DNA from 2 places in the Comamonas thiooxydans genome. Region 1 is predicted to be linked to the other one. Evidence: riboswitches for the same ligand, from Rfam matches in the RefSeq annotation. Region 1 holds a riboswitch; the other holds the start of a gene.
The links. A riboswitch is a leader RNA that binds a small molecule or an ion and turns the genes downstream of it on or off. The one in region 1 is predicted to bind manganese.

Region 1 (4,938 bases):
GGCAAGCCGAAATCGATTCGTGACACGATTTGGCTCAGGCCTTCCACTCGCGGCTGCAGGCAACTCAGGCTGGAGTAGCCAACAACCAAGGACTTCTCACGATCCATAGCTGAAGTTGACCTGCAGCCAACAGAAGGGCCTTAGGCTGGTGGAGCCCTTCATAATCAAGACCTAACCATCACTGGGATCACAACGCTCACGATGGGAAAAGTTCTCCTTGGACTAACGTTCCGCACGGTGGCTTGCCGCCTGTCAAAAAATGAGTAGTAGCACCATGCATATTGGACTTGCAGACTTTGCAGAGCCTACTTTGCTGATACTTGGAGATTCAGTATCGCTGAACTTGCTTGCGGATTGCATCGAGGCGCGACAGTCAATCGATCTAGCGACATCGTCCTTCGTCAAACTGGTGAATGTGGGTTTGATGATTGTGCCCTCCGATGATGAAGGGAGTCTCAGTCGAAGTGACGTGCTGTTTGAGTGGAAGGTTTCGTCGTCGGAGGCGCAGCAATTCGCTGATCAATTGCGCGCGCTAGCAGCTAGTGAAAAGCCGGGACATACGTACTTGGACTCCATGGCAAATAGTGCGGGCGTGGAAGTCATTGCGTCAAAAGGCGAATACAGCGCAAACCCTGTCCTAACTTCCTGAGAAAAACCATCTGACTTGACCGACTGCAACCACCCTGAAGCTATGGTTCGGAAATGCTCTGCGGCTGTCTGCTTCTGGCCGACTGACGACGGACCGCACTCGCTGGCTGCCTAGCCTAAACCGGACGCTCAAGGCGCAGCCCCGAAGGTCCACTTTGTGGTGCTGCGCTCACAAGTAGCTAGGCCTGGCTTCGGCCAGAAGCAGTTTTTCATTCTGTAAAAAAGTCACCTGGTGAAAGAGCTCACAGGCATTGGCAGGCGCGGCTCTTCCCACCGGTAGGTCTTGCTCAAGACATTGCGCTCAAGGGATTGGCTGCTCCAGCGTATATCCAGCAGATCCGCGATAGTCCATGCGGCCCAATCGGAGCGAAAGGGCCTCTCTGCAACGTCTTCAGGCAGGTCTGGCGAAGAGGGGGCTCGCCAGATAATTGCCGGAATACGGTAGCCGGCCTCGGTGCTCTTGCTGTGTCCCGCATGGTTGCGGACATGGCCCACTTCCTGGCCATGATCAGAGAGATACATCCATGCCACCTTGCCTTTTGCCAAGGCAGCTGATTGGGTGAGGCGCAGTGTTTCCGCCACCACATAATCGTGATAAAGCAGCGCCGCATCATATTCTTGGCGTTGCCGGCGCACCCACAAGGAGGTGCCCTTGTTCTTCAGCGATGCATCAATCGCATCTGCTTCATCATCAAAGGGGTTCTGGCCCTTGGGGTAGCGCAGGCTGTAGTGCGGGTGGGCGCCCAGCATGTGAACCACGATGAACTTGCGTTCGGAGGGCGCATCCAGAGCCGTCTTCAGTTCATCGACCATTTCTCCATCCAAAGACACAGAGGAGCGCCCAGGAGTGCGATTCACCATCTGTACGATGTCAGCCAGTCTGGCATGCTGCTGCTCGATTCCAACATCGTCGTGGTTGCTGATCCACCAGACCTTGTAGCCCGATGCTCGAGCAAGCGCGACCAGATGATGGGACTCAGTCGAGCCTGGGGCACCGAAGCCAAACAAGTTGCGCACTGCGGGCAGAGTACTGGCATCCACAGACCATGCATTGCGCAGCACGGTCATCTGGGCCCCAGATGTCCTTTGATGCTCCTGAAGCTGGGGCGTTGTCTGTCTGTCATAGCCATAGAGCGACAAGTTGTCTCTATTGATGCTTTCACTGAGCACCAGCACGACGGTGGATGGCCCGGCATTCGCCAGCAAAGGCTTTGCTTGGATGGCGCGATCCAGCAGTCTTGCTCGTTCCTCATGCTGGTTGGCCAGACTGGCTTTCAGTTTTTGAGCGGAGAGTACCCATTGGGTCCAGAAAATCGCAGGATGCAACCTGCGCCAAGGCTTGCTGGAATAGGCCAGCGCACATACAAGGGCCACGACCAAAGAAAGCACTGCCAGCCTTCTGTCCCTGCGTAAGGTAGCCAATATCGTTCGCCCCGTGAGATGCCACACCAGCCAAGCTAGCAAGGCAAGGCCGCAGCAAATCAGCACGACACTGCGCCAGTGCATTGACAGATATTCGGAGCTTTCACGCCAGTTGGTATTGGCCATCGCGCCGATCACCATGGCACCCTCTGGAGAGGACTGGTACAGCTCCATCAGATAGGCACGCATGGTGCCGTCCAATGCAAAAAGCATCACCCAGGCAAAGGAAAGCCAACGTCGCGCCCTGAGCCATGCAGGGCTGCGCATCGGCCAGGCCAGGCCGACGGGCACAGGCACCATGAGTATCAGGAGCTGCGCAACACGTCGGCCGTCATGTCCCAGAACAATGAAGAACAGGGCAATGGCGGCCAAGCCGCTTAGCGCTGTCCAGGAGACGCGCATGCCGTGAGACGCAGGGGAATCACAGGGGATAGATGTTTGGGACAAGACACTTGACTCATGAAGTTCCACTACCGCAGCAAAATGCTCTTCAAGCATTGGAGGAATGATGGCTTCACTCCCCGAGCTTTCTTGCTGCATCGAACGCAATAGCTTTTCGACCTGCCTTGTGAATCAGGTGGGCGAATACTTCTGCGGAGTTATGTGTCTTTGGTGCTGAAGTCGGCGCTAGCGGCGCGATGCTAGCACTTTTTGTTCCATCGCAAAGCATCGTTGTCGGAAGCTTTTTAGATGAAAAATCTAAGACCGCTTTACGCCGTGTGCTGCTTCTGCTTACGGGGAAAGACTCATCAGCGAAAACGCTTGTCCGCAGCAAATGCGATTCGTTTCGAAAGCTCGGGACAGCATCATGGGCATGCGCCTTGCATTCTGATGCTCTTGTAAACTGCAGTCCCCTTGGGGAGTAGCCTGCTTCCGCCCTGGAAGCGCATACGTCAACATACTCAGCATTCAGTTTGCTGTGGCGTATGCATCCGTTCTTCGGTTGGCGAGACCATCGGCATTTCATCGCGACGAGCTCGGGCCGCGGTGAGATGCCGTTGTGCTCATGCCCGACCGTTAAGAATGAATTCCCCATGAATGCCGCTTCTATCTTGCTCCTGGCCTTTGCCATGTCCACCGATGCCTTTGCCGCAGCCGTCGGCAAAGGTTCTGCGCTACTCAAACCACGCTGGTCTGAAGCATTGAGGACTGGCGCCATCTTCGGTGTCATCGAAGCCATCACACCCTTGGTAGGCTGGGCGCTGGGCTATGCGGCTTCAGATTACGTCAAGGCCTGGGACCACTGGATCGCCTTTGTGCTGCTTCTGGTGCTAGGTGGAAGAATGTTGATCGGGGCAATCAAAGTCCCTGATGGTGAAGAGCTCAGCAAGCCAGCGCGACATGGCTTCTGGCTATTAGTTGCAACTGGATTTGCAACGAGCATTGATGCCATGGCCGTGGGAGTAGGACTTGCATTTCTGGATGTGAGCATCACCACCGTTGCTCTTGCTATCGGCTTTGCAACATTTGCCATGGTGACTATAGGAGTAATGGTCGGACGCATACTGGGAAACATCGCTGGACGTTGGGCCGAGGCCGTCGGTGGCGTGCTGCTGATCAGCATTGGATCGATCGTCCTGTACGAGCATTTGACCGCCATTTAAATCAAGTGATGCAAATTCGGATGTCTGCTATGGCTTGATCGCTGGCCGTCACGAAGGACCGCTGATGGGTGCCCGTGGATTATCGCGTTGCCCCATCAAGTTGCCATCCGGCGACAGGCCGCTCACGCAGCCAAAAGCAGTCCATGGCAGGAACAGCTCCAAGGACTGCTACTGGCCGGTAGGCGACCGTCTCAGAACGACCCGTTGTGGTCTCAGCCTTGGCCTGCAGACCTCGGCCTTGCATCGCTGCTCTTCTACACTTGCGAGGGAAGCGCGTTCTTACACCGCAAAGGCATCGCCTCAATACTCCGGCCCTCCTCGCGGCCACCAAAGGGGGCTCATAGGGCGAGCAACACAAAAGGAGATGAGCAAGTGCAGATAAATCACCAGGATGAGGCAGCTTTCCTCGCCGAATCAATGCTGACCATCGAACAGTTCAGCAAGTTAGTTGCGATGATCTACGAGGGGCCGATGGACGCCATACCTTGGGCTGGTGCGCTGGAGGCAATTCGCGGGCTGCTTGGTGCTAACTACGTGACACTCATTCTGCGTTCGCCGGCTTGCGGGCGCGCCGGCCTCATGGTCCATGCGTCGGCTCAAGGCACGGTACTCCCTGGCGAAGCCTCCTACAGCAACTATTACTATGCGCTTGACCCATTTGTGAATCTCCCGGCCGATCGGATGATTACCGTGGATGAACTACTCGGTGAAAACTTTTGGCGCCAGAGCGAGATGTACCAGCAGTTCCAAAAGCCGTTCGATGTCGGTTACATGATGGGGGCAGACTTGCATACGGAAGACGGCGTTGAATGTCGCCTGCGTGTGTGTCGCAGTCATGATTCCTCAAGCTTTAGCAAGCGTGACAAAGCCGTTTGCAGCGCATTGCTGCCTCATCTGAAACGCGCGGTCCGGTTGCATTCGAAATTCAACGTTGTTGAGTCCGAACGAACGCTTTACGCCAGCACCTTCGATCGCATGCTGGTCGGAATGGTCATTCTGGACGAAAGCGGTTCGATCATGAAGACCAACTTTGCTGCGAACGAGATCATCGCCGAGAAAGACGGTCTTCAAAGAAAAAACAATGTGCTTGAAATCTCGTTCTCGCCGGAAAATCGAAAATTGCAGACGCTCATTCAGCAAGCGCTGGATGAGCGAGCCGGGCATGCACCTGGGGTGGTGCAAGCCATGTCGGTTACCCGGCCCTCCGGCAAAGCCAAACTAGGTGTACTGGTCCGCAAGATTGCATTCAATGAATGGTCTGAAG
Region 2 (4,938 bases), 270 kb from region 1:
TCTTCTTTAAGATGATCATCCCTAAGTATCGATGGTTAGGATTGCTGTGCGGCATTATGGTTGGATTGACATTTGGTATCTCTCAACAATTGAGAGGAGCCCATTTCATTTCTCATGACATTGTCACGATTCTCATTTGTTGGTTGATCGCCACTCTTTTGTTTATATTCTTTAGTATCAAGAAATATACTGTTAAAAATGAAAAACAACTCAAAATCCAACATCTTTAATAATATTCAAAAGAATAGAAAAGGATTTTCTAGAGTCTGGCATGCATCAAAGTACTCATGTTCGGGTATAAAAGATGCGTGGCTAGAGCCTGCATTCCGCCTTGAGGTAATATTATTTGTGATTTCGCTTCCATTGGCTCAATTGATTGGGAGATCTATGATGGAAAAATTGCTCCTGATCTCTTGTATCTGGTTTTTGATGATAGTTGAGGTAATTAATTCTGCGATAGAGTCCGCAATAGATAGAGTAGGACTTCAATATCACGAACTTTCCAGGAAAGCCAAAGATTTGGGAAGTGCTTCCGTATTAATGACAATTATTTTTTGTCTGATAATCTGGTCTTCTTTAATTTATAAAAACTTTATTTAATTTTCTGCCTAACAGCTGGAATACATTACAGGGATGCACCTCATGCATCGCTTAACATGCGTCTTCACGCTTACAGGGTGATGCCAACTCTTGTTCGTCGGGCAAAGCGTCCAATATGTCCGCTCATGCCTCACGAAGATTTCACGGATTTCTGCGCGCGGTGAGGCCGGCTGCTTTTTGCCGTGGCATCGTGTTGCCCGTGACGGAAAGACCGATGAAGGTGATCCTGCACTGAGCAGCAGAGCTTTAATTCGATGCAAAGTTTGCAATGCCTGCGATGAGCTTCGCCATATGTATCGCTCCTCCCGGTGGTTTTGAACTGACTGACCAGAGGTCCCCTTGAGTGTTTGAAGCATGTGCCGCGCCTGAGAAACTTGGGCTTGGCGTGATCGCACCTGTGGGCGCAGTGGATGCCCGCCGGTGTAGGCTTGGTGCCGGTCACGCTGGCCGAAGCGGCTCTACCGAACCTTTCTACTTGTGGCTGTACTCCTCTGTGCCACAAAGGGTCCGAGCCTTCATATCTGTGCTGAATTTGCTCTGCTCCAAACAGAAGCGGAGCCAGTTGTAGGCAAGGAAGATACTACTGGCAAGGGCAAAAGTGGACCGCTCCTGCCCTAGCTCACTGCCTACTCTGACTGTACTGAGTGGCCGACCCCACTCGAACTGAAGCCGGCATCTAAATCTCAATCAATTGAATTAGATAGCGACTAAATGTTCGTACAAAATGATCGAGCCAATACCGATCAGCAGGACACCGCCGATGGCTTCGGCCCAGCGCCCAGCAATATTCCCCAGTACACGCCCGACCATCACGCCCAACGTCACCATTGCGAATGTTGCGAAGCCGATAGCGAGAGCAACGGTGGCGATGCTTACGTCCAGAAAAGCAAGTCCTACGCCCACGTCCATGGCATCAATGCTTGTTGCAAATCCAGTTGCAACTAATAGCCAGAAGCCATGTCGTGCAGGCTTGCTGGGCTCTTCACCATCAGGCACTTTGATTGCCCCGATCAACATTCTTCCACCTAGCACCAGAAGCAGCACGAAGGCGATCCAGTGGTCCCAGGCCTTGACGTAATCTGAAGCCGCATAGCCCAGCGCCCAGCCTACCAAGGGTGTGATGGCTTCGATGACACCGAAGATGGCGCCAGTCCCAGCGCGGTTTGAGTAGCGCAGAACCTTTGCCGACGGCTGCGGCAAAGGCATCGGTGGACATGGCAAAGGCCAGGAGCAAGATAGAAGCGGCATTCATGGGGAATTCATTCTTAACGGTCGGGCATGAGCACAACGGCATCTCACCGCGGCCCGAGCTCGTCGCGATGAAATGCCTATGGTCTCGCCAACCGAAGAACGGATGCATACGCCACAGCAAATTGAATGCCGAGTATGTTGACGCATGCGCTTCCAGGGTGGAAGCAGGCTACTCCCCAAGGGGGACTAAAGTTTACAAGCGATCAAAATGCTTGAGGAACATAGCCTTTTTTGAGTTCTGGGCTTTAGAAATGGCTCGCATTTTCAAAGCGCTGGCCTCTAGCAAGAAAGCTACGTCGATACCGCCATTAGGGCTGTCCATGCACTCCCCTGTTGATTTCCACTCAAAACTGACCCGCCGGAGGCTAAGGGGGGTGCGGATAAAAACTTGGACTGGTTTTATGCGGCTAGACCAAGTTCTTGTCGGTATTCCACAGGACTTAAACGTCCCAGAGATACCTTGATACGTTTTTCGTTGTACCAATGAATGTAAGTATCGACAGCTTCAATGAACTGCTCAATCGTTGTTGATTGCCAGTTGCAGGGATAGAACAGCTCTATTTTCAGCCTTCCAAAGAAGCCTTCGCATGCAGCATTGTCTGGCGAGCACCCTTTGCGAGACATCGAGCGAACCAACTTTGCATCATGGACCCTCGAGAGCCAGCCGGGCCATCGGTAGTGAGCTCCACGATCAGAATGAATCACAGGGCGGCTCTCGCTACCTTGAACAGCATCAATGGCCGCATCCAGCATTGTGTTGACGAGATTTGCATTGGGATGAGTCCCAATCGACCAGCTCACCACCAGCCCGTCAAAGCAATCAATGACTGGCGACAGGTAAACCTTACCAGCAGGAATCTGGAATTCAGTAATGTCGGTGAGCCACTTCTCATTGGGCGCAGCAGCATGGAAGTCTCGATTGATGAGGTTTTGAGGGGCAGCACCTATCTCTCCAAGGTATGAGTTATATCTGCGGCGTTTGGGCTTGGCCACGATCAACCCTTCCTGCTTCATCAGCCGACGCACCACCTTCTCTGAGATGCCCGTGCACTCCTTGAGCAAGGATGCCTGCACTCTGCGATATCCATAGCAACGGTAGTTGTTGTCGAAGATCTCGGTGATGCTTCGGCGTACATCCAAGTATTTGTCAGCCAGCTTCAGCCGGGCACGATGGTAAAAATACGAGCTTCTAGCAAGTCCAACAAGAGAAAGTAGTTCTGGCAATTCATACTGCCCGTGCAACGCGTCAACCAGCACAGCCTTATCTTTGTTTGCCAGCCTATGCAGATCAATGTCAGCCCCATTTTTTAAGATTTCATGGGCCTGCTTGAGAAGCTCACGTTCTATCTTCAGCCGCCGAACATCCTGGCGCAATGATTCAACTTGGCGCCTGAGTGCTGCTTCATCCAACACTGGTGATCGCTTTGGACTGTGTTTCATTGCGACAGGGGCACAAGGGCCAAGCAACTGATTTTTCCAGTTGTACAAGGTCCCCCTACATACCCCTAACTTGTCCGCAATCTCCTGTGCACTTGATTGGCGGGAACACAGTTGCACCACTCCCTCACACATCAAGGCATCAGGCTTTGTAGCCGGCCAAGATCTGCCCACTATCGATTTGCTGGTCTCGGGGCAGTCGTGCCGAACCCACGCAGTCAACGTTCCTCGACCCGGGTAACCCAAAGCCCTCATCGTTGCTGCAATACAGCGATCGTGCGCGAGGTAATGAGCAACCGCAACCTGTCTTTGCTGCAGCGAATATTTTGGTGCCCTTGGCGCTTGGCTCGCTGGCAAATCCTGATGCTTCAGGTAGTGCTGATACCAGCCTTTCAATGCGTTCTTGGTTGGGTATCCCAACTGGCGAATTGTGGCTCTGACACGCAAGCCAAGCTTGATGTAAAGCTCAACTGCAAGAATCCTGTCTTCGTATGAGTACATGAACTACCTCCTGGTAGTCCAAGTTTTTGTCCGCATCCCCAGTGGGTCACTTCTGGGTGGAAATCAACAGTCGTGCTCCAGGATTTGCCTGGCTGCTTCATTCTCGAGTTCTTCGAGGTAACGTTGGCAGCTCATAAGGACTCCTGATGGAACGAGGAGGCTCTGAACTAGCTATGAAACTCAGGTCGATCCAAGTTGGAATCTCACGACTGAGATTCAAAGATGTGTGGCGTTGTCTTAGGTGAGGCAGGTAATGAAATCCCAATTTTGGTGATCCCGCTTGAGGATGTCGCGAAAGCGGTACCGCCGTGCATCCGCGCTATAGCCGCAACGATGGCCAGTCCTAAGCCGTGATTGAGATTTGCATGTGCGCGGGACGCATCAGCACGATAGAACCGATCAAACAGGCGTGGCAGATGGATGGGATCGATCTCCGCTCCTCGGTTGATCACCGCAATGCTAACGTTGTCACGTTTGCCATCGGGTGTCTCCACTACGCTTTGGGAGATCTCGATAGTGATCGTTGATCCGGCTTCTGCATAGCGTGAAGCGTTGCCTAAAAGATTGGATAGTGCACGGCGAACCAAACGCGCATCCACAGCAACACTTGCATCTCCATCGATTAGAACTTGAAGGTGCGCTTCTTGAAGCACTGCCTCATGGAACTCGGCCACTTCTGAGGCAAGCTCTGCAAGACTCACTTTGGCGGATCGCCGCGCTTCAGTACCGCGGTCTGCGTGTGACAGAAACAGCATGTCAGCCACGATTCCGGCCATGCGCTGTAGATCCTCTAGGTTGGAGGCCAAGATGTCCTGTAGTTCAACAGCACTACGCGGTTTACGAAGCGCCAACTCGCAACTACTGATCAAGGTGGTCAACGGTGTGTTTAGTTCGTGTGCCACGTCAGCATTGAACGCCTCCATTTGTTGATAGGCGATGGCCAGTCGGTCAAGCAATGCATTGAACTGTGCGATCAATGGTCTTAATTCTTGAGGTTGATGGCTATCATCTAAACGGCGATGCAAGTCTTGCGCAGAAAGGCTTCGCGTTTGATCCACCAGTAGGCGTAAAGGCTTGAGTCCTATGCGAACAAGCCATGTGCTCGCAAATGAGACCAGCAATGCACCCGCCACGGCGGCAATGCCCAGG

Region 2: linked by a shared signal. The riboswitch ahead of CTR2_RS13445 (manganese efflux pump MntP) and the one ahead of mntP (manganese efflux pump MntP) in region 1 are both predicted to bind manganese.

Annotation. Positions count from the first base shown of each region.
Region 1 covers NZ_AP026738.1:2,660,409-2,665,346, forward strand. Annotated here, with positions in the region: gene CTR2_RS12225 (hypothetical protein) at 275-649, shown strand; gene CTR2_RS12230 (phosphoethanolamine transferase) at 874-2,610, opposite strand; yybP-ykoY riboswitch at 2,922-3,085, shown strand; gene mntP (manganese efflux pump MntP) at 3,105-3,674, shown strand; gene CTR2_RS12240 (helix-turn-helix transcriptional regulator) at 4,092-4,938, shown strand, end outside.
Region 2 covers NZ_AP026738.1:2,928,771-2,933,708, reverse strand. Annotated here, with positions in the region: gene CTR2_RS13455 (phosphatase PAP2 family protein) at 1-230, shown strand, start outside; gene CTR2_RS13450 (diacylglycerol kinase) at 199-600, shown strand; partial or broken gene CTR2_RS13445 (manganese efflux pump MntP) at 1,297-1,852, opposite strand; yybP-ykoY riboswitch at 1,872-2,036, opposite strand; gene CTR2_RS13440 (IS3 family transposase) at 2,251-3,789, opposite strand; gene CTR2_RS13435 (heavy metal sensor histidine kinase) at 3,993-4,938, opposite strand, start outside.